DNA from 3 places in the Paenibacillus sp. FSL L8-0340 genome. Region 2 is predicted to be linked to each of the others. Evidence: riboswitches for the same ligand, from Rfam matches in the RefSeq annotation. Region 2 holds a riboswitch; each other region holds the start of a gene.
What was found. A riboswitch is a leader RNA that binds a small molecule or an ion and turns the genes downstream of it on or off. The one in region 2 is predicted to bind cyclic di-AMP.

Region 1 (10,030 bases), 480 kb from region 2:
CCCGGCCACCATGGATAACAGGGCGCTTACAATAAGTGATATCCATACATCAGGAGTGCCGGCGGCCTGTACAGTTGTCCGGGGAAGGGTGAATACGCCTGCTACGAGGATGTAATTGACCATAATAATGGTCGCTTGGCTCGTCGTGATGCTATCCTGTACTTTTGCATTCATGATTCTCACCTCAGTCTCCTGAATTCAAGTTTATTTTTTACGAATTGGATCCTTGGGCTGCAGCAGTGCCGGACGGCGCTTCATCAATTGCAGGGGGATGCGGATAATGAAATCGCGCAAATCGCTCATCCTGTAGGGAGTAACCATGCTTAAGTAGGGAACCCCGAAGCTCTTCAATTTAATCAAATGGCTGCTGAGCAGGAGGAAAAACATAACAACACCGTAAAGCCCGAATACAGCTGCGAAAAACATCGCTATGAAACGGAGAAAGCGCAAGGTAATCCCCGCACTATACATGGGAATCGAGAAAGAGGAGATCGCTGTAACCGCAACGACAATGACTAGAATCGGACTGACAATCCCCGCCTCTACCGCCGCCTGGCCGATAATCAGACCTCCGACAATGCCCATGGCCGGTCCAATGGGTTTGGGCAGGCGCAGGCCGGCCTCACGTAATATTTCGATAGAGATTTCCATAATCAGCGCTTCAATTAATGTAGCAAAGGGGACGCCCTGCCGGGAGCTGATGATTGAAATCGCCAGTTTGGTAGGAATCAGTCCGGGATGAAACGAGAGAAAAGAGATGTAGAGCGCCGGAGCAAACAGCGCAACTGATGCGCTGAAAAAACGCAGGAGCCGCAATAGTGAACCCGAAAACCAGCGGTCATAATAATCCTCCGGTGACTGCAGCAGCATTCCGAAGGTAGTCGGCATTATCAGCGCAAACGGTGTGCCATCCAGAAGAATGGCCGCCCTTCCCTCCAGCAGCGCCGCCATGACCCGGTCCGGCCGTTCTGTGTTCTGGATCTGCTGAAAGGGGCTGAGGTAGTTGTCTTCCATGAGTTGTTCCAAATATCCCGATTCCTGCACATCATCTATATTGATCGTCTTGATTCTCCGGGTGATTTCCTTAATCAGCTCATCGTTGGCGACGCCTTTCAAATAGGTCAGCACCAGTTCCTTCTCAATTCGCTCTCCCACCGTAAAAGAAATCATGGCCAGCTCCGTGCTCTGCCCGTGTCTGCGCAGCATCGCTGTGTTATCACTGAGCGTTTCATTGAAGCCCAGCCGCGGACCGCGCAGAAGCGCCTCCGATATCGGCTCCTCCACGCTTCTTGTGTTGCCTTTCGGGGTACCTAGTATAAAAACCTCCGACATTCCGTCAATTAACAATACCGCAGAGCCGAACAATACCTTTTGCAGCGAGAGTCTCAACTGGTCGGTAAATTCAATTTCCGAGACCTGTACTACCTGGTGCACGATAATCCCTTTCAATATCTCTGCTCGCGGGGCTGCATTCATGCCTTCAAAAGGCCTCACCGTGTTCATCAAGGGCATCAGGATGTTCTGATCCATGCCTTCTTTGTCCGTAAGTCCATCCACAAAAAACAGCGCTGCCTTGATTTCCAGACTTCCGATGCGCAGCTCTCTGACATTAACGTCGGACATATCGGTACTTATCTCCCTGAAGGACTGAACATCATGTTGGAACTCTCCGGTATAGGTCAGGGAAGGAGTGGCCTGTAAAGCGTTGTTTTGAGCAGGGGGTGCGGGTGCGGCGGATTTTTTATTCTGCACAGCGATGCTGGTCTGATCCGCCTCCCCAGTATCTTCGGAACTTGGAACCCCCCCGCCTTTTTTGCCTTCAGCCCGCATTCCCCGGGTGCTCGCCTTGCCCTCTTTCATTCGGAGCCAGATCATTAGGCGGGTTAAGACAACCGGAACGATGAAGATGACAAAACCTTGAAACAGCACCTTCCAGCCGGGCACAAGATCCCATAGCATCTTCCACATTCCATGCGCCCCCCTTTTTATTCGTAACCCTATTTTGACCGAAGCTGGAACATTCATACATCAAAAAAAACAGCTGCATGCTCCTCTTGGGGAACGTGCAGCTGTTATGATGTGCGAAAACGATTCAAAGGTAGGAGTTACAGCAGACCCGCTGCCCACATTCCGCCTTGGCGGATCATTTGGCGGAACGGCTCTACCGAGAAGGAAGGCAGATGATGCCCCGGCATCAGATAAACTACACGGCCAAGTCCGAACGCATGGCACCAGGCTGCCTGACGCATGGCCCCTTCATGAAGGTACTCTGCCAGCACAGTCGTCTCAAAATAAGGATGCATTTCAAAGTAGTACGGCTCGTCCTCAATGACGAACTCGCTAATCCCCTGCATAATGGGATGCCCGTGTGCCGGTATTTTCATATGCAGGGAGGTGTATTCCGGATGGTGGGTGAAATGCGCGCCTAGCATAGCGCCCAGCTCCTGATTCCGCTGCAGGGAGATTCCGTTATGTACAACGAGCAGACCTCCGCCCCCCGCTACATAAGACAGCAAAGCGGCACTTTGCTCCGGGGCTATTTTCTGTTCGGAAAATTCGGTATAGGCGATAACCAGCTTCAAGCCCTCAAGGTTGTCTTTGCTCAGGAGACTGTAATCTTCGGAAGCCTCCACCTGCAGATCAGGTGACAGAATGCGCTTAATCTCGTGATCCACACCGGTAAAAGGATGGTATTTCACCTCACTGTAGCTGCCAAGTGCTAGTGCTTTCCATTCAGACATGTTCTTCCCGCCTCTCTTCCTGCTTCTCTTAGTGTATAGTTACCAGGGCCAGGCATTTCCGTCCAGGTCGAGATAAGCCGGCTCCTCACCCATATACTTCTTGTGCCCCTGCACGATATTCATAATCTTACGCGCCGACTCTTCAGGAGGAATAGGTGCCTCCAGAGCCTTCTCACCATTCATATAGGATTGCAGCCAGCCGGGGTGAAAGACCATAACCTGCCCGCCCATCACCTTCAAATGGTTGTGCAGCAGGGAGGACTGCATATTAAGCGCTGCTTTGGACATACAGTATCCGTACATATTAATCCGTTTGTTCCGGCCAATGCTTCCGGCTTCTGAGGAGATATTAACAATCAATTTCTGCTTACTCTGCATCAACAGGCCCATCAGTTCATTACTGACCCTCAAAGAACCAAGCGTGTTTACATTATAAATGTGAGCCATGGCTTCATCGTCCATATCAACAAGCATCGTGGCATCATCGGCTCTATGAATAATACCGGCATTATTGATAATCATATCAACATGAGCGGTACTGCCCGAAATACTACGTGCCGCTTGCTTGACACTCTCACGGTCGCCGATATCCAGCGGGATCAGAGTTAATCGGTCCGGGTACTGCTTTTTCAGTGCGTCCAGCGATTCCGACTCCTTCATATACTGACCGGCAAATACGGAATATTTGTTCTCTAGAAGCCAGCTTGCCAGAAAAAAACCTAAACCACGGTCAGCACCGGTAACAAAAGCAACCCTTTTCATGATTATGGACACACCCTTTACGATTCTTCAGGATACACGCGGCATCTCTCTCACATTAGCATGGCAGTCACGTTTTTTCAACGTCCTTCATGGGACTGTAATTCCGCTGAAAGGGGTGCTCTAACTTCCTTTTTGATTTAATTTTGAACTATGTTACAATCGTAGTTACAAGTACTTATAGGAAGGTGAGATACCGATGTCTATCCAACAACTTCATACTCTGGAAGAACTGCAGCAATATGTTGCGCAACCAGGTAAAAAACTGCTTTTCAAGCATAGCACTACCTGCCCGATCAGCGCCAAGGCCAACGAGGAATTCACAGCCTATGCGCAAGGCTCCGAGACTCCAGCTGCCATTGTCCATGTGATTGAAGACCGTCCGTTGTCCAATCAGATTGCCGAAGATTTCGGGATCAAACATGAATCTCCGCAGATCTTCCTCCTGGAAGACGGCGAAGTCCGCTGGAACACCTCCCATTGGAAAATCACCCGGGACGCCATCAAGGCAGCTGTGAGCCAATGAGCCAGCCGGTAATTGTCTATTCCACCACAGGGTGCAGCGACTGCAATCAAGTGAAGCAGTGGCTGACCGAGCAAGACGTTAGCTTCGAGGTGCGTGATGTTATGACAAGTACAGTGTATCAGGAAGAAGTCGAGAAGCTGGGCTTCATGGGTGTGCCTGTTACCGTGTACGAAGGCCGCGCAGTCAAGGGCTTCAATGTTTCCGAGCTTAAGGAGCTTATTGGAGCAACCGCTGAATAATTTATAGCATGAAGCATATGAATACTTATATTTTGAAAAAGGCATCCCCTTGGACCTCTGTCCAGGGGATGCCTTTTATTTGCCCTTTTATTTGGCCTTATCCTGGATTCGTTGAGACATCCGCCAGAAAAGAGACATTTCCGCTGTGGGAATAGATGACGGAATCCGCTCCAAGCCCTTTATAGACCAGTCTGGGATTCATCGAAGTCGTAATTACGTATATTGGCTTTGTCGTCCAGGTCCGGCACATCTGGATATACCGGCAGCATAAGGTCACACTGCTCTCGAACAGAAATACTCTGCCTACCGGAAAAGAGGGGCGGAACCATGTATTCTGATGATGTGTATCCACCACGAGATTGACCTCGATTCCCAGCTCCTCCAGACGCCGCTTCTCCGCCGCATTGTTGGCGATTCCTGCGATCTTATAGCCTCTAAACTTTAAGATTTTGATAAAATGCTCCCCCGCTTTAGTCGGAGCGTTAATGAGTACATATTCTTCCGAATTCGCCATATCTTCCTCTCCTCCGGCTTAGGACTTCCATTCATTTGCCATACGAACACAGCAAAAAACCACAAAGGAATTCCCTCTGTGGTCCAATTAACGGTCACATTGTGCTCATCCTCTCTAATACGCTTACGAGGTTAGCTGTCGGATTCGGGCAGTGAGAGTCGCCCTACCTGTATCCATGCGAGCATTCTCTCGCACTTTCACAGGATTCACCCCATAACCGGCTCCGACTCTCACATCGGCTGCCGATTGTTGGTTCCCCCGCTTTCCATAACGGAAATTAAGCGGACTGCGTATTCGATTGTGTAGTAAACAGAAGTAATCATACTCTGGCGATCACGACCTTGTAAACCGCCAAACCTGCCAAAATAATGTATTTAGTAAACCCAAACCAGATCAGGTAGCGCTTACTTAAGCCTCAATCTCATCATTCCTCTTATTTACTCGGCTTATCAGCGATTTGCGAAAAAGCATTCAGCATTGTGATTATATTCACCCGATGTTGAGCAAATTGCCTTTTATGCTCTGATCACCCTAAATCAAAAGCAGTCGTATGAACGAGATAAAAAGCCGAAAACCGTTGATAAACACCCTTTTAGCACATCCTACCGTTTCCTTTGCCAGAATTCCCTGAAATTCGGCTCAGAAGAATGTTTTTTCCTTTTTACAAAGCTCATGCGAAAAGAGTATGATTCGGTTTGAATCCAATGCACGAAATGCGATATAAACGCTGAATTCCCGCAATGCGGGAAACGGGGGAACCATCAGGCCCGCAGGGGCCTTACCTGGAAGATAAGAATCTTTCTTGGGGTGAATCCGAAGGAGACTGTGGTCTCATTAGGTAGGGCGACTCTCACCGTCCGAATCCGACAGCTAACCCCGTAAGCGACTAGAGAGAACCTTGATCCGCCACGTTTTTGCGCCAGGTGTATTTAAGCCTGTACCAAAACCGCAGCAGAGGTCCTCCTCTGCTGCGGTTTTTTGTGCTGAGGCTGCAGCTTATAAATGGGTAGGAGGGAAAACGAAATGAACCAGCGCAGGCTGTTACGTATAGAAGTGTTTGTATTCGATGCCCCCTGGCCATTCCATCAGGCCACGGAGTCGTCCGGCAAATGCCGGTATGGTGTGCTGAAGCTTACGTGCAAGGCTGGGTGCAGCTGGGGAGCGGGGATACTGTCTGCGGAAGGCGATCATTTTGACGTCATTAAATGGAGCAGCTTCCTGAGAAGTATACGCAATCACAGGCTGGAAGAAGCCATAGAAATTGTACAGCAGCTAGGTGCGCAGTGGGAGCCAGATCAGCAAGAAATCGTGCAAACGGCCCTGCTGGATTTAAAAGCCAAGCTGCAAGGCAAGGTCGTCACGTCACATCTGCAAATGGTCCCCTATTCCCGTACAGCCGGGGCCGGCGGTACGCCCCCCTTCAGACGGATGTACTATAAACCTTCAAGTTCCCTGCTGCATAAAGGCAGCTGGCAGGAACCGGACATAGCCGAGCTAATGGACAGATCCATCGCTTATTTCTCCATCTTATAATTTCTTATTCAGAAAGGAACGTGAAGACATGCCAGACCCATTATCCCCGGAATGGACAGCTGCCAGCGAGTTTGCCGAATATGTCCAAAAGAACACCGGAAATATTTATGCACTCACCAGTCTGCTGCTGGGAGAGGGTGCCGTTGCGGAAAAGACTGCGATGAAGACCTTCACTGAGCTTTACACCCGGTACCTTCATGATGATTTCATACCGCAGCCTTTCTCGCTGGTTGCCTACCGGGAGTGCATTCAGCAGTGCTCCCGGGCTGCGGAGGAGTGCAGCCTCTTTGTTTCCAATGGATTAGCCTGGGAGGATCAGATTGTCCAGGTGTTATGGTACGGCATGCTGCTGCCCCTGCCTGCAATCAGCACCATTCTTGAGCAAAGCGTGCCGGTGCTGAAAACCCGGCTGAGACATGTGCGCGAGCAAATGTGCCGGTTAGAAACATTGCGGCCTGAAGCAAATTTATTTGTTGTATAGCTGCTCACATAGATTAAAGAAGCACTGTGGGCCCCTCTCTTATCTCCGCTGATGTAATGGGCAACTTGTCGAAGCGCATGAAAAAGCCGCAGCATAATGCCGCGGCCTTTTCTATTTATACTCAGCTCTTGCCCTTGCCGCCTTTGGCGAATCTCCAGGCCGCTGTACAGCAGCCCAGCAAGCCCACTCCGAGCATTAACGTCTGCAGCACACCCAGCAGGGTAGAGCCCTCCGGCTTAAGCATGCTGCTGAGCAGAATCAGCAGAATTGAAGCTGCGAGTATCGCGGGGATTTGATTGTTTTTTTTCAAGATTACCACTCCTTATTCAATAACATACACCATAAGCCTTCACTGATCCAGTTTGGCTCTGAACTCCCCCGGGAGCCGCAAAAAAGCCGCGGTTTCCGAACCGCGGCTTCCTCAGTAAAACCTATGATCACTTCTTAGTGTGCGCGTTTAGAATGTCTGCCAAAAATGATTAATGACGCAATCATACCGGCAATGCCCATTCCTGTCAAAAGCCCTTGAATGAAATCAAGCAGATTCGATCCATTGGACGGCATTAACCTGGCGACCAGTACGATTAACGAAGAAACTGCAAACAGCAACCCGAATGTTTGTTCATGCTTTTTATTCATCCTTGCCACTCCTCAAAAGGTATATATTGATGATTCCAATTAAATTTTGTAGGCCTTCATTGCTTTTCTGATCTCCTTGATGCTTGGGCGTTTGCCGTACATCAGCACTCCCGTGCGGTAGATCTTGGCGGCAAGCCAGCCGAACAGTAAGGTGGTTGCCAGTAAGATGAGAAGCGAGACCAGAATCTCCCAGGTCGCTACCTCGCCAACACCAATGCGCAGCAGCATGCTGAGCGGAGAAGTGAACGGAACAAAGCTTGCTACTTTAACCAGCAGGGTATCCGGGACAGAGATGCTGAACATTGGAAGATATAAATTGACGAAGCCCAGCATAAGAATCGGCATGATCGCCTGACCCAGGTCCTCGGTACGGCTGACAATGGAACCTACAGCTGCGTACATCATGGCGTACAGGAAGTATCCCAGAATATAGAATATCAGTCCGTATAAAAGAATGCTGATATCCAGCTGCCCCAGGTCAAGATCAAAATCGGTCAGGATACTGGCATTATGCGGAAGCATAAGGTTCGCAGCTACGCTTGCGGAGATAACCGCAATTTGCAGGATGCCGACCAGGAAGATGCCGATTACCTTGCCGAACATTTGCGTCAGCGGTGCAGCGCTCGTAATCAGGATCTCCATGATACGTGAGCTTTTCTCCGAAGTGATTTCGGCGGAGATCATATTGCCTGTCATCATAATCGACATAAAGAACAGCATAAGCAGGGCATATACAATCACGTAGTTGATAATTGGCGGTGATTCCTTTGCCGCACCTTCATTTCCGGCACCTTCTGAGCTGATCTGCTGGGTACCGATGGATACCGGGGTGTACATCGCAGCTACCTGTTCCGCAGTCAGCTTATCACCTACGATCAGCTGAGTATTGGCTTGCTGCAGTGCATTCTGCAGATAGCTCTGCACATCCGAATCAATCTCACCGTTCTTGCTATAGTAGGTAACCGCGGGAATGCCTTCACCGCTCTGTGCACCCAATGTGATATAGCCCTCAATGTTTTCCTCATCCAGACCTTTCTTGAGCGCTGCATCGTCAGCAGTAGCATATGGACTGATCGTTACCGGTGCCACGCCCTCTGGCGGACTATAAGCCTGGAGGAGCTCAGCTACTCGGTTGCCATCCTCTGCCACGACTCCGATCTGCACTTGGTTCTTTGCGGACCCGTCGTCTCCCTGGAACAGCTTCACCATATACGGAATATTCATCCCGATGCTCAGCAGAACCACCAGAATCAGCGTAGTAATCAGAAATGCCTTGGTTCTTACTTTATTCTTGAATGTAAAACCGATAATCGTCCCCATCTTATTCATTGGATTCACCTACCGCTCTAATAAAGATTTGGTTTAGCGTCGGTTCCTTGATCTCAAAATGCTCTACCTCACCCTGTGCAACAGCATGCTGTAAAATGCGCTGGGCCGCACCGATCTCGCGGATCGAAAGAACATATCCCCGTTCCTGCCGCTGGACGGCAGTTACACCGGCGATACTTTCCAGGCCAGCCACTTCGCCCGTTGTGCGGAGTATAACCTCCTCGCGCGGGTAGCCTTTCTTAATCTCGCGGATATCTCCCTGGACCACTGTATTGGAACGGTCAAGAATAGTAATGTTACGGCATAATTCCTCAACATGCTCCATCCGGTGTGTAGAGAACAGGATACTGGTGCCCTGATCCCGCATTTCGCGGACGGTATCCTTCAGCAGTTCCACATTGACGGGATCAAGCCCGCTGAAGGCTTCATCGAGAATCAGAATTTGCGGTTTATGAACAACCGCGGCGATAAAGCCCATTTTCTGCTGATTTCCCTTGGAGAGCTCTTCAATCTTCTTATTGTAATACTCCGGGACTTCAAAGCGGTCCAGCCAATAACGCAGGCTCTTGTCCGCATCGGCTGCTGCCATGCCGCGCAGGCGGCCCAGATAAATAATCTGGTCGCTCACCTTCACCTTCGGGTACAGTCCGCGTTCTTCCGGCAGATAGCCCATCAGATGCTGCAGTTCATTGCTATAGGACTTGCCGTTGTAAAGAATCTTGCCCTCGTCGGGATAGATCAGGCCAAGCACCATGCGCATTGTTGTTGTTTTGCCGGCGCCATTGGCTCCGAGCAGACCGTAAATCTCACCTTGCTCTACTTTTAGACTGATTTTGTTTACTGCGGTTTTGTCTCCGTACTGCTTTACTACCTGTTCAAGCTTCAAAGCTTCCATTCGTTAGTCCCCTCTCTTCTGGTCGATCAGGATCGGACGATGTCCTTGTGTCCATAAGCTTAAAATCTCATCCAGCTCCAGACTGCGGCTCTTGATAACCTTTACGCCCAAGTCCTGAATGCGTTTCTCATTCTGATTAAATTGCTGGGTTATAAATGAAGCGACTCCCGGTGTCTCCAGTGCTAACTGCTGAGCCCCCGGCAATTCAGCCGCCAGCTCCCTAAGCTCTTCCTCATCCTGCACGCCCACCCACACCTCGCTCCATGAACCAAACAGGCTGTCCTTCTCCGCCATTCCAAGCAGCTGTCCCCGATGCATCAGCACAATAAAATCAGCCAGCCGCCGAACCTCCTCGACGATATGGGTGGAGATAA
Region 2 (10,030 bases):
TCCCGCTTTATGCCGGTCTTCTGTAGCATGAATATCTTCCATTAACACATCGCGGACAAATTCCTGGTCGTTGCCGTCGATAATCATCCGCATACCGTTACGGAGGAAGTTATCTTCGATCTCATCGACCTTGGACTCCAGCGCCAACAGACCTTCGCGCCGTGTAATGGAAGCCCATTCCATGAACATTGTAATCAGTTCAGCTTTGCTGACCATCTTTTTCTTAATAAAGAGGATCTTGAACAGCTTGGGTACATTCTTGACCTCCGACATGGGAAAGGCCACAAAGATTGAGGCAGTCGTACCAAGAAAGATAATGACATAAGCTGCCGGATTTTCCAAGCTGGTAAGCGGGGCATGTTTGAGCATCATTCCCCAGACAACTGCGATGAGACCAAATACTAAGCCTAGTAATGTTGAAATTTCCATTATGCACCTCGTCCATGAGAATTAAGAAGTGATCCGTTCAGACCGCATATTTCATCCTTGAACAGCGGCGGGACACCCTGCACGTAACCAAATCACGTATATTCTTATTTATCGTCAGTATTCCGTTTTTTGTGAAGTCATTTTTTCGGCTATAATGATAAGGTAAGTTATTATTCATCTGTGAAGAAAACGGAGTGATACACGTGGGTGTGAAACATGGCAGAGATTACAGCGAGATTCTTAGTGATTTGACGGAAGCAGTCGGACGTATTTCTGACGGGTATGTGTTTTTTGAGATGGAGCCGGATGAGTGGCAGGAACTGCCGCAGGAATCCAAGCTGGAGGTATGGGAAGCGCTCGCAGAGGATCTATTCTACGCGCTGGGCAACGAGCCTGTTATTCAGGTAGGCAGTGGTGTGGTTATCTATGACAAGGAGACGCACCGTATCAATATTTTGCTGGGTGAAGAGGATTTGGCTTCGGTTGTACTCATTTAGAGCAGCAGAACAGCAGAGTAACAGGAGGACGGTTTGCCCCCTGTCTGCGGCCCGTGGTAAAATTGAAGATGCCGAGTACTATTTGCCGGGATCTTAGAATACATTAAACCGAAAAAAAGCCTTCATCCTGGCGCATCCCTTGGACTTTACCGAAGCTGAGGGATGTTTTGTTTAAGGGATATGGGGAGCTGGGCTGTACGGACTTTACGGCTAACTTAGTAAGGGAGGAAACAAATTGCATTTTACGGAGGAAGAGCTGCGTGAGCAGGTAAGTAAGCTGGAGGGCTGGAAGCTGGAGCCGAATATGATGGTGCGTAAATATATGTTTAATGAATATATGAAGGGTATCGCCTTTGTGGATGAGGTGGCTGCGATCTCGGAAGCCTTCGATCATCATCCGCATATTACAATTGATTACAAAACGGTAATTCTGCGCTTGTCCGCAAAAGAAGAGAGCGGGCTTGCCGCGCTAGAGTTCCGCCAGGCGCATGAATTTAACGAAGCTTTCGACAAAACGCGTTAGGCGCAGGAGAAACCGACCTATCATAGGAATAGATATAAAAATGCCCGTGCAAGGATGTCTGAATATCCTTTGTACGGGCATTCTGTATTTTTAAGGTCAGGTTTATTTCTTCTCTGCAAGCCACATGGCAACATTCGCAATCTCTTCGGGAGCAAGCTTATCCTTGAAAGACGGCATTTGGCCGCGTCCCTTCGTAACAATGGTGTAGATTTCTTCTGCGTTATGCTGGCCGCCTTCCTGCTGCAGACTAGGGCCTAGACCGCCCTGTAGCTGATCACCGTGGCAGGTAATGCAGCTTGCCTGTACAATCGCTTCGGCGCTGGTGGCATCCAGTGTGACTTGCGGCATCGTCGGGTTATTTTCTTCGGCTACCTCTGCTTTGCCGGGCAATGTGAACAAGAGCACTACCGCAAAGGCACAGGCTGCGAAAAACAAACCGCCCATGATCCATTTCTGCATCTTCATCCGTCCCCTCCATGTAAGCTGCTTCCTACATTATATAGGATGGTGAAGCGTTATCATAGCATTTGTGTCAAAAAAGTGGACGATTTCAACACTAAAATTTTCAATTTAATGGAACGTTATGTTGTTTATCATAGACCATGCAATAAAATGGCTTATTTCCGGTTGGAGTAAGGCGTTCATAAGTATCCGTGATCGTGAAGCCGCATTTTTGGTATGTTCGGATCGCCCGCTGGTTCCAGGTCAATACTTCCAAATCAATCTCCCGCCCGGGATACCGCTTTAGCGCGGCCTGAACGATGGCTTCCATGAAAATGTGGCCAAGACCGTGTCCGCAAAGCTCGGGGCGCATTCCAATACCCAGCCTGACGACACCCTCCATCGGAAACAACTGCGCAAAGCCGCAAAGGATGCCTTGCTCGTTGACCACGGAAACATACTGGTCCCTGCGGAGCTCTGGATCGCCAAATTCAATGCCAAGCGCCTCCATTTGGGACCAAGGCATCCATTCGTAAATATTATAAGGCGCTTTGTAATTCCATGCGGCGATGTCTTCAGCATGGCTGATCTCCATGGGAACCACATGGAATGTAACGGGGGAGCTAATCATAAGGCCACCGGCCTCCTTTCATAGGGAGCAACAGCACTAGCTATACCTAATTATATCCATAACTGGCCTGATTCGACTCAGAAATTTCCTGAAAGGCGGAAACTTGACAAAGTGGTAAAAAATATTTTATGAAATGGAGGAAATTTGGGTAGATTTATGTTTTGCGGATATTGAGAGGGGTAAGTAATTTTATAGACAAAAAAAACAGGCCCCCTCCAGATTTCGGCAAAAATCATGGAAGAGTGCCCGTTTTACGACAACTTATTGCACGTCATCATTGTCTTGGGAATCAGAAGTAACGGATTGGTAAGCATCTGTACTCATGATCCGTTTGGCGCCAACGTAACGGTTGACGTAGTAGCTGTCACTCATCGTGCTGATGGTTACACCACGGGAGGATGAAGCATGTGCGAATTTGCCCTCACCGACATAAATGCCGACATGGGATACACCTTTACCGCTGGTATTATAAAATACAAGATCTCCCGCTCTCAGATCGTCCCGGGAAATGGCGGTACCCATTTGGTATTGGGAACCGGATTGGTGTGGCAGATTGATACCGATCTTATCAAAAACGTACATTGTAAATCCGGAGCAATCAAAGCCGTTGGTCGATACACCGCCGGATACGTATTTACTTCCGATGGTCTTGTCGATGACTTTATCCATTTTGGAATCCGCGAAAGCGCTTCCTGCTCCGATGGTAAGCATAATGGAAAAGCTTAGTACTGCTGCTGCTAACTTCTTCTTCAAAAGTGAATACCCCTTCCAAATGCCTACGAGGTTAGCTTAAGGGTTCGGTTGAAGGTCCCCTATGACCCCTCTGTGAATAGGAGGTCAATTCACCCAAAATCGGTTCCCCCGTTTCCCTAATGGTTAGGGAACTCGGCATGACTGTTGATTAGGATTAGCTTGTTAACCAATACATGACAAAACCTTTGTAAAACCCGATTGAATAATTACAAAAATGTTACTAAAAACTCACTGCGATAATTGTAACAAAGACTTCGCCAGTTGGCAATCACTTAAAACATATTAATGCATAATATTTACGCTTTTTAAGAGTTGATTTTGCTAAAAAGGTCTTATATTTACACGCTGAGTAAGCTTTAACTTAGATTTGTTGGGATTTTTAGTAAAAAGGTGTTTCACAGGCCTCAAATACGTGTAAAAGGTAGAATAAGGAAGACAAAAAGGAAAAACCCGGAAATGATTACGGCAATAATCAGTTTCCGGATTTCTATAAGTTACAATTATTTATTGGAGGATGGAATTCCTGAGGGATGTCAATCGTAAGCGATAGCTTTGTAAGCTGTTGTGCTCATTACTCGTTTGGCTCCAACGTAGCGGTTGGCCCAATAGGATTGACTCATTGAACTGATAGTTACACCACGGGATGAAGAGGATTGGGCGAATTTTCCGTTGCCGACATAAATACCGACATGGGAGACTCCATTGCCAAGGGTATTGAAGAATACCAGATCGCCTGAACGGAGGTTACTCCGTGATACGGCGGTTCCAACGCTGAATTGTGCTTTGGAAGTGCGGGGCAAGGTAAGGCCAACGTTCTTAAATACATATTTGGTGAATCCAGAACAATCAAAGCCGGCAGTGCTTGTGCCCCCGGTTTTATATGTCGTTCCGAGTGTTTTTGTAATAACCGTATCCATTCTGGAGTCGGCGAAAGCGCTCCCTGCTCCAAGCGTGAACACCATCACCAGCCCTAATGCTGCTGCGGTGCATTTCTTCTTAAAATTATGACTTTTCAAAAGATGTACTCCTTCCAAGGCCTGCGAGGTTAGCTTAAGGATTCGGTAGAAGGTTCCCCTATGACCCCTCTAAAGCGAGATCAATTCACCCAAAATATGGTTCCCCCACTTCCCGGTGCCGGGAATTTGGCGTTTTATGCACCGAAACAGTGACGTGTCGACAAGGTTAAATGCTTAAAGGTACATTCATTTGCTTCAAATTAGTTTCAAAAGATTACAAAGTTGTTACTACTGGTACAGGCATCATTGTACCAGAGGATTTACAGTTTTGCAAATACCCTAAATCACGTTGTAACCAAAAGAAGAGTCCCGCCCTTTATCTGGGGCAGTGACTCTTCTATTATGCCAAGGGACTGGCGTAATTATTGTGGAAATGTTTTACTGCACCAAAGGTGATACTGCCCCGCTAGGCTCCACATTTTGAACAGCGTTGAGGGAAGCGGTGAAAATTGCCGGAACAGCAGTGCGGGCAGGCCTGGACAGAAAAGTGCGGTCACTCCAGAGAGCAGCAGCAGAAGCAGGCCGCCGGCGCCGAACAGTGCAGATATACAGGTGGAAGGGAGGATTACCCTCAGGCCAACCAGCAAGGAAGAAAACATGCCTGTTCCTCCGGTGAAGCCAAACTGCATGTACAGCAGCAGAATGCGGATCAGGTAGAAGTACAGGAGCCAGGCCAGAACATAAGGAACCAGTCTCAGCAGCAGAGTATAATCGAGAATACCGCTGAGGAGAAGCCCATACATTTTGGGGAGAAGCCAATACAGCGGTGTTGCGGCCAGAAGCCATTCCGCTAGACTGAACAGCAGTACGGGGAGTCCGTAAAGCTTCATTCCGGGAAAAAAGAACATTCCCCGCTCCCCTTTGCGCTCCTGGTGCAGCTCATGCAGCAGCCCTGCGCGGATAAAGGGGGAGCATAGCAGCCGTAGCGCTGAGAGGGCCAGCAGCAGCCAGAGCCAGCGCAGCACCCCGGGGTCTGTGCTAAGTGCAGTCTGTCCTTCGATATAATACAGCAATCTGCCTATTCCGCTGCCGCCGGCGTGTGTATCGGGATAACGGAGCAGCACCGGGATGAGGGCTGACCTGACGAATCTGTACAGGAAATAGCCCCAAAGCAGCCGATAGATAAAAAGCAGAATCAGAATATAAAATTGCTCTTTCATGCTGTACCAGCCGCGAACTATCGATCTTTTCACAATCCTTCACCTCACCAGACAAGAGTTCCGAGCAGGGTTTCAAGCAGCTTCGTTGCGCTAAGCGTCCAGCGGGAGAGCGTCTTTCGCTCCAGCTCCGCCAGTCTAAAATTGTTGAGATGCTTACTCTCCAGCAGAATGGAGTGCTCCGGATCAATCTCTGCAGACAAAAGAGGCGCTTTGTAGGCTAGCTGAAAGGTGGTTTCCTTCTCTGTCCCATTCCAAAACTGCTGGACAGTATAGCCATCCAGGAAGGTGAACTTTATGGGGACGTCACCATACTGATTTCCTTTATTGCTGACCGCTACTGAGCTTTCGTAACGGGCATTATCATCGCCGCCCTCTTTTTTTGGGTCAGAGATTTTAATGTGATCAATTGAAAAATCCGGAGAACCGCCGCTGTATACATATTGGTCGAAGTAGGCTTGCCAGGATTTTTTGGTTACCTTCTCCACGATTTTCTGAAAGTCGGCGGTAGAAGGATGCCGGAAGCGGAACTTACGGGTATAGGCCGCCATTATGGCATCCATCGTCTTGGTTCCGACCTGCTGTTCGATATCCTTCAGCACCAGCTTGCCGCGGATGTACACATTTCGGGCATAGGCATCGGCAGGAGTGTATTTCCAGGTTTCCAGGTTAAGCGGCTGGGAGGATGTCACCAGGCTGGCCTGCAGGACATGATTGGATGATACCCCATACTCCTGCTCCATTAGCCTGTCTTCAGCGTAGGAAGTGAAGCTTTCGTCCAGCCAGGCCTCCTCGAATTCATTGCTGGCTAACATCCCGTAGAAATATTGATGGCCGATCTCATGAATGACCGTGCGCTCCAGAGAGGTGCCTGGAGAAGCCTCGGCCGCGCCAAAAGCAGTAACCAGTGTGGGATATTCCATCCCGCCGGCGCCGTTGCCCTCTTTGGGAGGTACGACGATGGATAATGTAGAGTAAGGATAAGGTCCGTACCATTTGCTGAAATTGGTCAGAGCGGCCTTCGCTGCCTGGAAATAACGCTCCTGCAGATGTTTATGTAGCGGGTCCAGATAAAGCTTGATTCTCACGCCCGGTACATAGTCTGTAGAGAAGGCCTCTTCGGCTACCACAAAGTCCGGGGAAGCGGCCCAGGCGAAGTCATGGACATCATCCGCATAAAATTGATACACCTTCTGATCCTGCTTCAGCTTGGCGCTCTTGACCGGGAACCCGCTTGCGCCAACGATATAATTGGGGGGGACGGAGATGGTTACATTGTAGATACCGAAATCGCTGTAAAATTCGGATGTTCCGTGATATTGGTGCAGATTCCAGCCTTCCTCATGTACACCCCGGGTACCGGCAGGTTCATAGACGCTCAGTTTGGGAAACCATTGCCCGGCCATCACGAAATTGCCGGCGGAACCCATGCGGGCGAATATTTTGGGCAGCTTAACTTCAAACTGGACCCTAAGCGTAACACTTTCCCCACCGTTAACCGGCTGCGGGAGATGCACCTTTACGAGTGTCTTGTCATTGCCATTGCCATCATCAGGCTGCACGTATTGCAGCCGCTGCATGAGCGAGACTCCATCCGTAGTCCGGAGATCGGTCAGGGTTATGCTGCCAAATCCGTTCGCTGGCATGGCATCACCCCGGAGTTCGCCTCCAGATTCTTTCATAAACGTAGTATCTTCAGAAGCAAATGCGTTTGGATAAAGATGAAAGTAGAGTTCTTGTACCGGTTTTAGGCCCGGGTGAGTCCAGGTCACCGTCTCTGAGGCTCTTAGAGAGGTGGTGTCCGGCAGCAGCTGCACGTCGATATGATACTCCACTACCCGCTGGCTTAACGCTTCTGAGACCGGAAGGGGAGTGCTCTGGGGAAGAACGGGCTGCACGGCTTTGGGCTTAGGCAGGGCAGCGGGGGACTTGGCCTCTTTTTGAACAGCAGCAGTCAGAACGGCAGGGCTGTGCTCTGCACCATACCCTGAAAGGACCCCTATTCCCCCTCCCAGCAGAGTGAGGGCGGACAGGGCCGCAAAGACGATAACGTACCTTAATGACAGTGGCTTCATACTGTGATTCCTCCCGTGACAAGCATCTACGGGATGTATATGTTTGCATTCGCCGCATTATTAGCTAAAATTAAATTATTAGTGAAAGGGAAGGATGTGCACTTGTGGATAACATACAACCGGAGGGCAAGAAACAGATTGCCTTAAATATTGTGAATGCCAAGAGCAAACATAAAGGCTTCGGCGCAGGCTCCATTGATTTGAACAATGTATCGCCCGTTATTATTGACGGCGGTGAAGCAGTTATCGATATCGGTGCCATGCATGCCAAGAGCAAGGTAGAGAAGGGGATTAAGTTCTCCATGAACCGCGAGGATGTGCCGGCGGGCAGACAGGTTTGGGTTGTCTGGGTAGCTGTAGACCGTACGGCGGAGGGCCAGTTCTACGGGGGCATTACCGCTTGCGAGATGTGGATTGATACAGAGGCACGGCGCGGCTGGAAAATTCTTGCCGATCATGTGAACAAGCTGGATGCTGCTCTGAAGCGGAAGATCATTCTGGAGGGGCTCGGTACGGTGGAAAGAGCGGCGCTTAAATCATTGCTGATTTCTCATAATGAAGCTTGGTGGAATGCCTCTCCGGAAGAGCTGAAAGCGGCGCTGTCGGAATAGGAGATGTCCCCCGCAACATACTTTGATTCAAGCTAAAAAGGCTTGGCCCTCCCGAAACGGGAAAGGCCAAGCCTTTTGAATGCTCATGAGGGATGAATCAAGATGTTTGTGTTCTTTTATTTGCCTGCTGCATTGATCTTGCGCTTTAGCTGGCTGACTCTGGCCTGGCTGATGCCAAGAACCTCGGCAAGCTCCTTCTGGTTGGCATACGGATGGTCCGCGATGGCCTTCTCGAGACGCTGGCTCATTTCCTCTGTTTTTGTTCTCCGGCCGCCACGCAGTAATGCAGTGTTGTCTTCAACAGGACTTACCGGTTGCTCTGCCGCATCGGAAACAAGCCCGGGATCCCCCAGCTCTTTGAGGCAGCTGTTGCAAATAAACTGATCTTTAAAGTAAGTTACATGGTCAAGGCTTCTGCAAAAAGTGCATTCTGTAGAGGTGTACTTTCTGAGCACAATAATCTCTTCATTCAGAATGAAAAACTCGATAGGATCCCCAATGTCAATATTACGTGTCATGCGGATTTCTACAGGAACCACAATTCTACCAAGACTGTCTAAACTCCGGATCATGCCTGTATCTTTCATCTCATGTCCCTCATTTGCATCTTTATATTTTTGGTGTGGATATCTATGATTATAACAGTAATTGTAAGTTAAGAGAACGGGGGAAGCGCATACATTTATAGGAATTTGGAGATTAAAGAGATGAAAAGCCTCTGCCGGCGGAGGTCCGCTGGCAGAGGCTGATTAGGGTTCATTATTTTTTACCCAATTCCGGGATACCGAAACAGGCAGGGAAGTCTTTAAACTCTGAAAGAGCTGGCCTGCTTAGCATTTACCGAAACGTAAGGATTGTTCCTGAGATAGAAACGCCAGGGCAGCTCCGCATATTCTTCAGCATAAGGAATATTGATGCGGGGAGCCTGTACAATATCAAGAGTTTCGGGGCTTGCGCCTTGCTCCAGCCAGAGCGGCCCGCCCGGTACGTCCAGGCGGATTTCATTCAGGCTTTTGTCGATCCGCAGCGCCCGGCAGAGCTTGCCCGGACCGCCCGACAGGTCGGCCGGCTTCTTGACGGCTATGCCCCGGTAAGATGCCATCCGCTCCGCATCGGCGGGAGTGAGCGGCTCCACCGCGCGGATCAATACCGCATGCGGATCGTCTTGCGCGGCGGTAACCACATTGAGGCAGTGGTACATGCCGTATATGAGATATACATAGGCGGTGCCGCCGGAGCTGAACATCACTTCGGTTCTGGCGGTGCGGCGGCCTCCATAAGCATGGCTGCCTTTGTCTTCGGCGCCTCCGTAGCTTTCCGTTTCCACGATGCGGCAGCGTATATCCCCGTCTTCCGTGCGCCGGACCAGATGCTGGCCAAGAAGAAGCGGCGCGGCCCTAAGCGCTGTATGCGCATAGATCTCCGGGGACAGAAGTGGAGAAGAAGGGAACGGTTCCCTGCCGCTGGCAGCGTTATTCGCATTCATAGATTGATGGCACCTCTCCCTGGCGAAGCAGGGCTTAAAGCCTGTGCTTCTGCCGTTCATTGGTCCCATCGTAGCGCAGACGGGGCAATGGCTGCAACAGGGATCAGTTCATCCACCAGCGCTTAATGTCGCTCCACAAGGAATGTTCATCCTTGGCAGGGACTGCGCTGTCCTTTGATCCGCCGGATGGAGCGGTGTCTTCGCCTGCACCATGCTGGTCACAATATTCCGTAGGTTCTGTACCGCTGATGAAGGTTTCCAGCTCCTTCTCGGGGCAGGCGGCCGTGGCCAGCTTACCGGATTGCGGGTTAATGTACACGCTAACCACGCCGTCGGGAATCGGAAAAGTTTTTGGCGGGACGTTTGCCAGTGCTTTTTCCGTGAACTCCGCAAAAATTGGCGCAGCCCGCC
Region 3 (10,030 bases), 3.4 Mb from region 2:
CAGAATAAGCGCAGTGCCTTTTGTGTGTAATTGTACTTATCTATCCGAGAAAGGAAGGTCCAAATGCTAAATCATCAGAATAATTATAATGATCTGCTGGTCCTCTTTTCCATTGCGATAGCATTTCTATCCTGTGAGGAAGTTTACCTTTTATAATATTGATGGTGTGAGCTGAAGTTTGCTATGGAAGTTTGCCAAAGAGAGAACTTTAATTATATAATTTTAAATTATATGACTTTCATTACCCGGGTCCTGAGTGGACGGAAAGGAACTCTCTTTGAGCAAAAACAAACGAAACAGTGCCGCGGCTCCCCAACAGAGCAAGCAGGAGAAACGCAGGGCAGAACAGGAAAAGCAGAAGCAAAAAACCAAAATACTGATCTTCAGCACTGTAGCAGCAGTTATCATTATCTTTGTCGCTCTTATCATGCTGATTCCAAAAGCGAACTCTGACTTTAATTACAGCGAGATGCACAGACTTGGAAAAGAGGATGCTCCAGTCAAAATTGTTGAATTCGGGGATTATAAATGTCCGGCGTGTTCAGACTTTACCGGTACCATCAAACCTCAGCTTGTTGAAAAATACGTAACTCCGGGCAAAGCGGCCTTTTACTTCGTAAATATGGCCTTTATCGGACCGGATTCCGAAACAGCTTCATTAGCAGCTTTGTCTGTCTATCATCAGAACAGTGAAGCTTTCTGGACCTATTCTGACGCAATCTATGCTAATCAGGGCGAGGAGAGCGAAGAGTGGGCGACCGCTGATTTCCTGGTAAGCCTGGCGCAGAAGGAGAACCTGCCGATAGATTTTGACCTCTTGCGTAAAGACATTGAGGAACGCACCTATGAAAGTGAACTACAGAGAGATATGAAGTTAGCCGATGACAGCAAAGTGACCTCTACTCCTACTGTATTTGTTAATGGAGTGAAAGTAGACAAGGCCTTTGATATCGAAGCTATCGACTCACAGGTGCAAATCGCCCTTGATTCGGCGGATGCCAAATGATGAAATTCTCTACCTTCTGCAGACGCCACTGCCTATATCTGGCCTGGTTTGTTTCGGTAATTGCTGTAGCAGGAAGCTTGTATCTTAGTGAAGTGCTGCATTATGAACCCTGCAGGCTGTGCTGGTTCCAGCGTATCTTTATGTATCCTCAGCTGATTCTGCTCGGAATTGCCACATACCGGGGAGATAAACGCATCATTCCTTATGTGCTGCCTTTATGTCTGATAGGCGGGAGTATCTCCCTGTACCATTACGCAGAGCAGAAAATTCCTGCACTCAGTAAAATCTTGCCATGCACAATTGGTGTACCCTGCAATGAGGATTATTTGAACTTTTTAGGGTTCATTACAGTACCTCTGCTTGCGTTGATTGCTTTTGCTCTAATCGCAATTTTGCTCTGGACCGGGCGCCAAGAAGAGCCAGCTGAATAAGAAAAGGCTAAGCAGAATTTAGAGCATAAATATTCCCTAAATTTTTGTCACAATTAACATCCAAAACACTCAAAAATCACGGAACGCTGGGATAATGAAAGAGAATGAAAGATCCACTTATCCCGGGTCTTGGATTTGAGCTTTTTGGATGTTTTTTCATTCTTTTTTCATTTTTTTCACCGCTTTACTGAAAAGCTATTGTAGACTATCATTAGTCCTTGTGAGAAGTTGAATATGCGCTGAATTTTCCGCAAGGAAAAACGGGGGAACCAAATTTGGCGGCAACGTCAATGGGGTGAATCGGAGGCAGGTCAATTTGACCGGAACCGTAGGGCTACCACAGCCCGAATCCGCCAGCTAACCTCGTAAGCAAGGGTGGGATAATGAGCATGCGTAAGCATGCGGATCATTTCCGTATGCTTATTTTTGTGCCTGCATTTATGAAACCTGCCAATGAAAACGGCGCGCGGTATTACCGTTTCAACTCAACAAAGAGAGGAACTGTTACTACAATGGTAAGCAAGGTAAAACGACTATTGATCGGGCGTCCGATGAAGTCGAACGAACTCGATCATGAAAAGTTATCCAAGGTGAAAGCACTGGCTGTTCTGTCTTCCGATGCACTCTCGTCTGTGGCCTACGGAACGGAGCAAATTCTCATTGTACTGGTGGCCGCGGGCTTCACCGCCATCTGGTATTCATTGCCGATTGCATTAGCCGTATTGGGCCTGCTGGCCATCCTTATTTTTTCCTATCGCCAGACTATCTTTGCCTATCCGCAAGGCGGCGGAGCGTATATCGTGGCAAAAAGCAATCTCGGCGTTCCTACCGGCCTATTGGCTGGCGGCTCTTTATTAGTAGATTACATTCTTACAGTTGCAGTTAGTGCTTCGGCGGGAACGGATGCGATCACATCGGCCTTTCCGAGTCTTCATAATCATACTGTCCTTATTGCAGTCTCCGTCATTCTGATCTTGACGATTATCAATCTCCGCGGGGTGACGGAGTCCGCTTCATTTATTGCCATTCCGGTGTATCTGTTCGTGGTCTCTATCTTTGTACTCATCATTGCCGGGGTGTACAAATATATTACAGGCGGGGCTCATGCCGAAATCCCGGAGATCGGTTCCGCCGTTTCCAACGTCAGTCTGTTCCTATTGCTCAAAGCCTTCAGTTCCGGTTGTTCGGCACTCACCGGGGTAGAGGCGGTATCGAATGCCATTCCGAACTTCAAAGCTCCAGCGGAAAAAAACGCCGCCAAAACCTTGATGCTGATGGGAGGCATCCTCGGTTTGATGTTCACCGGCATTACGCTGCTGGCATACTGGTATGGGATTACTCCTAATGAGAAATCCACCGTCGTGTCGCAAATTGCCGAATCTACGTTTGGCCGGGGCGGTTTGTACTTTTTCATCCAAGGGATAACGGCCGTCATCTTGTTCCTGGCGGCGAATACAGCTTACTCGGCGTTTCCGCTGCTCGCGTTCATGTTTGCCAAAGATAAATATTTGCCTCATGCCTTCATGGTCCGGGGAGACCGCCTGGGCTTCTCTAATGGTATTATCTTTCTCGGAGTATTGTCGGCTGTGCTTGTAGCTGCTTTCCACGGAAATACAGAAGGGCTGATTCCGCTGTATGCAGTCGGCGTATTTATCCCTTTTACGCTGTCGCAGCTTGGCATGATGGTGCACTGGTTCAAAACGAAGCCGAAAGGCTGGCAGAATAAATTTGTAGTCAATACAATCGGTATGCTGACCACCCTGACGATTACGCTTATCTTTATCATCACTAAGTTTTCCAGCGTGTGGATGGCCTTCATCTTCCTGCCGGTTGTCATGTTCGTATTCCACCGCATTCATAGTCATTATATGAATATAGCCGATCAGCTTCGCATTTGTCCTGCTACGGATAAACCGCTGATTAAAGGAAGTACCGTTGTTGTTCCGGTTGCGGGTGTGACACGCGCTGTGCTGCATTCGATCAGTTATGCGAAGTCATTAACAGATAATGTGGTGGCAGTCTACGTTGGTTTTGATGAAGAGGAAATTCACAAGATGGAGCAAAAATGGGAGGAATGGAACCCGGGTGTACGCCTGATTGTACTTCGTTCCCGTTACCGCAGCATTATCCGCCCACTGGTGAAATTTATCGATACCGTAGAGTGGAAGACCGCTTCTACAGATCATATTACCGTATTGATTCCACAGTTCATTACCAAACATTGGTGGCAGGCGATCCTGCATAATCAGACCAGCTTGTTCATTCGCTCTTATCTAATGAATCAAAAAGATATAGTTGTATCAACAGTACCCTATCATTTGCACAAATAGGCAGTTAAATATGGTTAGCAGAGGTTGTTTCCGTAGCTTGCGGAGGCAACCTTTTTTTATAGAACGAATAATTTTGTTGACAGGGATAATGAGAATCAATATCATTTAAAAAGTAAGGCGAAGGTCTCGGACACCTTTGACCATTAATGCATGTGCATACAGGAGGGGTATTTAATGTTTTCGATGAACAATAAGAGATCAGGCAGCATGAAGCTCGCATTGATCGGATGTATGGCTATGACTTTGTTCTTGTCCGCTTGCGGCAATGGCAATAATGAGAAAGCTGCAAATTCCGGAACGGAAGCTACCGCCGCACCTACGGCTACGGCTGAATCAACGGCAGCGCCAACGGAAACAACGGCACCGGCCACAGAGAAAACGGTGACAGACGCCATGGGACATAAAGTCACAGTACCAGCGAATCCGCAGCGCGTCCTTGCTTCTTACATGGAAGACTACCTGGTAACACTGGGCGTTACCCCGGTAGCGCAGTGGTCCGTGACAAACGGAACCCAGGAATATCTGATTGCTGAGCTTAAAGATGTGCCAACCATCAGCTATGATCTTCCGCTGGAGGCTGTGACCAGCTTTGCACCGGATTTCCACATTGTGCAGTCTGAGTCGAGTGTGCAGAACGGTCTGTATGACCAGTTGAACAAAATCGCACCTACTTATGTCCTTGGTGACAAGATTAGCAAAGACTGGCGCAAATCGCTGCTCAAAATCGGTGAGCTCCTGAACAAGAGCACTGAGGCTGAACAAGCCATTGCAGACTACGATCTAAAAGCAGCAGATGCAAAAGCCAAAATCAGCAGCTCCATTGGTGATGATTCGGTCGCCATTCTGTGGCTGGTGTCGAAGAACTTCTTTATAGTAGATGAAACACGCAGCAGTGGTGCTGTATTGTACGGGGATCTGGGTTTGAAGCAACCCAACCTGGTTACTGATATCCCTGCGGCATCCAGAGCGACCTGGAATCCGATCACGCTGGAGAAATTGGCTGAACTGACCGCAGATCATATCTTCCTGGTGAACAGTGACAAGACCGAAGCCTCTGACATTCTTAACGGTGCAATCTGGAAGGGTATCCCTGCGGTTAAGGCTGGAAAAGTTCATGAACTTAGCGCGGACAGCAGCTGGTTGTACAGCGGAGCCATTGCCAACTCCAAAACCATTGATGATGTCTTGAGTTTTCTCGTGAAATAATCAGCCTTAACTGTGTGTAGAGAGAACTCTTCAGCGGTGGAGGGATGTGCAGGTTCTTGTATCTTGAGATACAATGGCCTGCACCTTTTTTTAGGACATTGACTTAATCGTTCACAGTGAAAGTGCGAGCTGTGAAAGCTTGTACATAATTCAGATATTTGCGATAATGAGAATGATATTTGTTCTCATTAAAACATTGAACTCATCCTATTAAGGGGAAAACTTATGGTGTCATCCACACGTTCTATAGCTGACAATACAAATTCGTCAAGAGATCAACCGCTGAAGACAAGGCCGGTTGCTGCGGTAGTTATTTTGATTTTGGGCCTTGCCGCTGTCGTCTTTGGTCTGGCACTTTCCGTTTCTGTAGGTGCCGCGGATATTAGACTGGCGACGGTATGGGAGGCAGTCTTCCGGTTTAATCCGGAGCTGCAGCAGCATCAGATTATTCGGGAACTGCGGATTCCCCGTGCTTTGGCGGGAGCGCTGGTTGGTGCTTGTTTCGCCGTCGCAGGAGCAATCATGCAGGGCATGACCCGCAATCCGCTGGCAGATTCCGGCTTACTGGGTCTGAATGCCGGTGCTAGTGCAGGATTGGCGTTAGCTTTTGCTTTTGCGCCATCTGCTTCCTTTCTCTACATTATGCTGTACTGCTTCATCGGCGCTGCAGCGGCAGCCATTCTTGTGTTCGGGATTGGCTCACTCTCCCATAGCGGTTTAACCCCGCTGCGTCTGACTCTTGCCGGAGCCGCCGTAAGTGCTATGCTGCTGGCGGTAAGCCAGGGAATCGCGATTCTGTTTCATTTGTCCCAGGATATTGCCTTCTGGATGGCAGGCGGGATCGGCGGGACGAATTGGACACAGCTTCGTATTTTGTTTCCCTGGATTGCGGCAGCTCTGATAGGATCTCTGCTGATCTCCCGATCCATTACTCTCCTTAGTCTCGGACGCGATGTAGCGGCGGGACTTGGACAGCGGACCGGGCTAGTGCAAACAGCCGGGATTATTATTGTAGTGATTCTCGCCGGTTCCGCGGTTTCGACGGTTGGACCGATTGCTTTTGTGGGGCTGATCATCCCCCATATTACACGTTATCTGGTTGGTGTCGATTACCGCTGGATTATTCCCTGCTCTGCAGTACTCGGCAGTCTACTGATTGTATTTGCTGATATTGCAGCCAGAATGATTAACGCGCCTTATGAAACACCGCTAGGTGCTTTAATCGCAGTGATCGGCGTGCCGTTCTTTATTTACTTGGCTAGTAGACGGAAGGGGGAGCTGTCATGAGCAGAGCTCTGCACTCACCCACCGGGAAACAACGCCGTATCCGGGAAGCAGCCATATTAACCTCACTTGCGGTTCTTATCGTGGTCATCTTTGTTGTCAGTATGAACACCGGGTTGATGCGATTATCACCGCTGGATGTCTTACACACAGTCCTTGGAGAGGGATCGCAGCAGCAAAAGCTGATTCTCTTTGATTTCCGGCTGCCGCGCATAGTGATCTCGCTGCTTGTCGGCACAGGGTTTGCGGTTTCCGGCTGCATTCTGCAAAGCTTGTCGCGCAATGCGCTGGCAGAGCCTTCCACACTGGGGATTAATGCCGGTGCCGGGTTTGCGGTGATTATCTTTATCTCATTTGTTCCGGCAACCTCGGCAGCTCCAATCTTTGTTCTTCCGCTGCTGGCGCTGGCCGGAGCAAGTCTTACGGCTGCACTTATTTATCTCCTGTCTTTCCGGCGCGAGGATGGCCTCTCGCCGACAAGAATGATACTTATCGGGATCGCTGTAGGTGCGGGCATCTATGCTTTCCAATTGATCCTGTCGTTAAGGCTGGATCCGCAGAATTATCAGTTTGTGGCGATCTGGATGGCCGGTAAAATCTGGGGCGGCGACTGGAGATTTGTGCTTGCGCTGACACCATGGATAGCCATTTTGCTGCCATTTGCGTTCTACAAAGCCCGGGTGCTGAATGTACTTAACCTCGGGGACCAAACCTCGGCCGGGCTGGGCATGCCGGTGGAGAAGGAACGCATTCTGCTGCTGGCCGCCGCAGTTGCGCTGTCTGGCTCCTGTGTCGCCGTAAGCGGCGGCATAGGCTTTGTGGGGCTGATTGCGCCCCATCTCGCCCGCAGGCTCGTTGGACCGAAGCATCAGGTGCTGCTGCCTGCCTGTGCCTTAATCGGCGCGTTGTTGCTGCTTACCGCGGATACTATCGGCCGCTGGATTCTGCAGCCGGCTGAAATACCGACAGGTATTGTAGTTGCGCTGATCGGCGCTCCCTACTTCCTATATTTACTGGCCAAATCAAAGGCCTGATTATCTAAAGGAGCAAAATGCTCCATAAAACTAAGCGGATGCTTACGAAGTCAGTTTTATTACATTGCTAATCCAAAAGGAGCTCATGCTCCATAAAACTTTCAAGGAGTGAAGATCATGTCGGAACGTTTGAATACAGAACAGCTGAGTATTGGTTATGCGGAGGCTACGATTGTTAAAGGTTTGAACCTGTCTCTCCCAACAGGAAAGATCACAGCGCTGGTAGGAGCGAACGGCTCCGGGAAATCCACGATTCTTAAGACGATGGCACGGATTATGAAGCCTAAGAGCGGCAATGTTATGCTCGACGGTAAATCGATTCATACCCTATCTACTAAAGAAGTGGCTCGTCAACTGGCCATTCTGCCGCAAAACCCGACGGCTCCGGACGGACTGACTGTATCCGAACTGGTTGGATACGGGCGTTACCCGCATCAGAAAGGCTTCGGCACTATGACCCCTGAAGACCGTGCGATTATCGCCAATGCGATTTCCGTTACCGGGATGGAAGAGTTCCATGATCGTCCAATCGACCGCCTCTCCGGCGGACAGCGCCAGCGTGCCTGGATTGCCATGGCCTTGGCGCAACAGACAGATATCCTGTTCCTTGACGAGCCGACGACGTTCCTTGACATGGCTCACCAGCTGGAAGTACTACAGCTGCTGCAGAAGCTGAACCAGGAAGAGGGCCGCACAATCATTATGGTGGTGCATGATTTGAACCATGCCTCCCGTTACGCGCAGCATATGGTAGCGATCAAGTCGGGCACCGTAATCAGCGAAGGGAACCCGATGGAGGTTATGACACCAGATGTGCTTCGCAAAGTATTCGGAATCGAATGTGATATCGTTCCCGATCCGCGTACAGGTGTACCTTTATGCCTTCCTTACGAGCTTGCTGCTTATAAAGCTGTCGGCATGTAATTGACAATTGAAGGATTAGCTAGGGGAATTAAGGAGGAAACCGAATGAATGAGGCACAGATAAAGGACATAGGCAGCAAATTTGATCTTTATCCATCTCCCCCAGAGGAGGCGAGATATTCATTTACAGCGCAGGATTTGATCAATGTAGAGGGTATGAGAGCATTTATGGACTGCTACAGACCGCTGATGAAGGCACTGGACGATAAGGCTGTGGCTGCATACTTCGGCGGCTGGTTCTCTAGCGTGGCGCTGGCAGTACAATATTCGGTCTCGTTATATTCCAATGTGCCGGCGATCAACTTATCTAATTTGCGCATTCATCTCATTCCGGCGAGCGGGTATTGCCGTATTGCCTTCTCTTTGAATTCCTGGGTGATAGAGCCAGCGCCTGCTGACGAACAGGGTCGGGTTACTTGGCGTAATAAAGTGTTTACAGAGTTCTACAGGAACACAGCAAGCCCGCTGCTGCGTACAATGTCTGCCGCCAGCGGTTTGAGACTGGGGGAGATCTGGGGTCAGCTCCCGTCTAAGTTCAACTACTACATTGAAATGCTTGCAGCAGGCAACAGCAATAAGGAATTTCTGATTCACGTGAAGGACGACTACAGTTATCTGAGGAAAGGCCTGGCTGCGGATGTGTTCCAGCTTCCCAGAAATCCATTTGATGTAGAGGTACGTAAGATTGAATCCCTTGCCGATCCAGAGCAGAGGGTACACATGCGTAACCGCTGCTGTCTGTATTATCGAACCGAAGGTGGAAGTGTCTGCTATACCTGCCCCCGTCTTAAAGAAGAGGAACGAGCCGCACGTAGAGCCGAATACCGTATTCAAGCTGCGTCGTCACAGGTTTAGGATATAACTGTAAGAATTGTTTCATACTTAAAATAGCAGGCATACCACAGCAGGCTCCCGTCATTGACAAGGGAGCCTGTTCGTTGTTAAAGTTGTGGTTGCCATAGTTCAAAGTAAAGCTGAATCAACATAAACATTATAGAAGGTAAGATTTATTATTTTCATAGCGTAAAAGGAGCATGAAGGATGAATATCAGCAAAATTCAAGAGGATCTGCAGCAACTGGCTCCAGCCGGTACGGTAAAAAGCCATGAAGTGCTTAAGGATTATGTATTCACCCAAATGGGCGGCTGTGCAGATATACTGGCTGAACCTGCCACTTATGAGGAAATTCAAAATATTGTTACATATGCCCGGAAGAATGATATTCCTCTTACAGTACTGGGAAATGGTTCAAATGTAATTATCCGTGACGGTGGAATCCGCGGGATCGTCCTGCAGACCTCAGGCTTAAGCGGTATGGGAATTCATGGAGATCTTCTGTACGCCCAGTGCGGTGCCAAGATCATTGATGTATCCAGGTATGCCCTGGAGCAGGAACTGGCAGGTCTTGAGTTTGCCTGCGGCATCCCCGGAACAGTTGGCGGTGCTCTCTATATGAATGCTGGCGCGTATGGAGGCGAAGTTAAGGATGTGCTGCAAAGTGCGCTTGCCATCAATAAGGCAGGGCAGCTGGTCACCCTGCAAGGGGATGAGTTTCAGTGGGGATACAGACAAAGTGTCTTTGCGAGCGGTGAATATATCGTGCTGGAAGCCAGATTCGCGCTGATTCCGGGGGATTCTGCTTTAATTAAAGCTTCCATGGATGAACTGACCTATTTGCGTGAATCCAAGCAGCCATTGGAATATCCGTCATGCGGAAGTGTCTTTAAGCGGCCGCCGGGCCGTTATGCCGGACAGCTGATCCAGGAAAGCGGGCTTCAAGGGACCCGGATTGGCGGTGCTGAAGTATCGCGTAAAC

Region 1: it holds a riboswitch for cyclic di-AMP, as region 2 does, so the genes downstream of both, NST07_RS02675 (hypothetical protein) here and NST07_RS00500 (C40 family peptidase) in region 2, are expected to answer to the same signal.
Region 3: it holds a riboswitch for cyclic di-AMP, as region 2 does, so the genes downstream of both, NST07_RS18405 (APC family permease) here and NST07_RS00500 (C40 family peptidase) in region 2, are expected to answer to the same signal.

Annotation. Positions count from the first base shown of each region.
Region 1 covers NZ_CP151967.1:577,281-587,310, reverse strand. Annotated here, with positions in the region: gene NST07_RS02710 (spore germination protein) at 1-174, opposite strand, end outside; gene NST07_RS02705 (spore germination protein) at 205-1,968, opposite strand; gene NST07_RS02700 (ThuA domain-containing protein) at 2,106-2,741, opposite strand; gene NST07_RS02695 (SDR family NAD(P)-dependent oxidoreductase) at 2,781-3,515, opposite strand; gene ytxJ (bacillithiol system redox-active protein YtxJ) at 3,700-4,026, shown strand; gene NST07_RS02685 (glutaredoxin family protein) at 4,023-4,265, shown strand; gene NST07_RS02680 (hypothetical protein) at 4,363-4,779, opposite strand; cyclic di-AMP (ydaO/yuaA leader) riboswitch at 4,885-5,073, opposite strand; cyclic di-AMP (ydaO/yuaA leader) riboswitch at 5,495-5,678, shown strand; gene NST07_RS02675 (hypothetical protein) at 5,803-6,312, shown strand; gene NST07_RS02670 (hypothetical protein) at 6,341-6,793, shown strand; gene NST07_RS02665 (hypothetical protein) at 6,915-7,103, opposite strand; gene NST07_RS02660 (hypothetical protein) at 7,238-7,432, opposite strand; gene NST07_RS02655 (ABC transporter permease) at 7,472-8,761, opposite strand; gene NST07_RS02650 (ATP-binding cassette domain-containing protein) at 8,754-9,656, opposite strand; gene NST07_RS02645 (ABC transporter ATP-binding protein) at 9,660-10,030, opposite strand, start outside.
Region 2 covers NZ_CP151967.1:99,570-109,599, forward strand. Annotated here, with positions in the region: gene motA (flagellar motor stator protein MotA) at 1-429, opposite strand, end outside; gene NST07_RS00480 (hypothetical protein) at 633-926, shown strand; gene NST07_RS00485 (4a-hydroxytetrahydrobiopterin dehydratase) at 1,162-1,449, shown strand; gene NST07_RS00490 (cytochrome c) at 1,552-1,908, opposite strand; gene NST07_RS00495 (GNAT family N-acetyltransferase) at 2,015-2,521, opposite strand; gene NST07_RS00500 (C40 family peptidase) at 2,783-3,232, opposite strand; cyclic di-AMP (ydaO/yuaA leader) riboswitch at 3,280-3,422, opposite strand; gene NST07_RS00505 (C40 family peptidase) at 3,808-4,236, opposite strand; cyclic di-AMP (ydaO/yuaA leader) riboswitch at 4,294-4,432, opposite strand; gene NST07_RS00510 (hypothetical protein) at 4,653-5,483, opposite strand; gene NST07_RS00515 (M1 family metallopeptidase) at 5,495-7,522, opposite strand; gene NST07_RS00520 (YwhD family protein) at 7,627-8,133, shown strand; gene NST07_RS00525 (AbrB/MazE/SpoVT family DNA-binding domain-containing protein) at 8,250-8,720, opposite strand; gene NST07_RS00530 (DNA-3-methyladenine glycosylase) at 8,939-9,619, opposite strand; gene NST07_RS00535 (PBP1A family penicillin-binding protein) at 9,723-10,030, opposite strand, start outside.
Region 3 covers NZ_CP151967.1:4,112,812-4,122,841, reverse strand. Annotated here, with positions in the region: gene NST07_RS18415 (thioredoxin domain-containing protein) at 278-1,006, shown strand; gene NST07_RS18410 (disulfide oxidoreductase) at 1,006-1,437, shown strand; cyclic di-AMP (ydaO/yuaA leader) riboswitch at 1,665-1,824, shown strand; gene NST07_RS18405 (APC family permease) at 1,950-3,767, shown strand; gene NST07_RS18400 (iron-hydroxamate ABC transporter substrate-binding protein) at 3,942-4,973, shown strand; gene NST07_RS18395 (iron ABC transporter permease) at 5,199-6,260, shown strand; gene NST07_RS18390 (iron ABC transporter permease) at 6,257-7,291, shown strand; gene NST07_RS18385 (ABC transporter ATP-binding protein) at 7,409-8,215, shown strand; gene NST07_RS18380 ((2Fe-2S)-binding protein) at 8,260-9,069, shown strand; gene murB (UDP-N-acetylmuramate dehydrogenase) at 9,256-10,030, shown strand, end outside.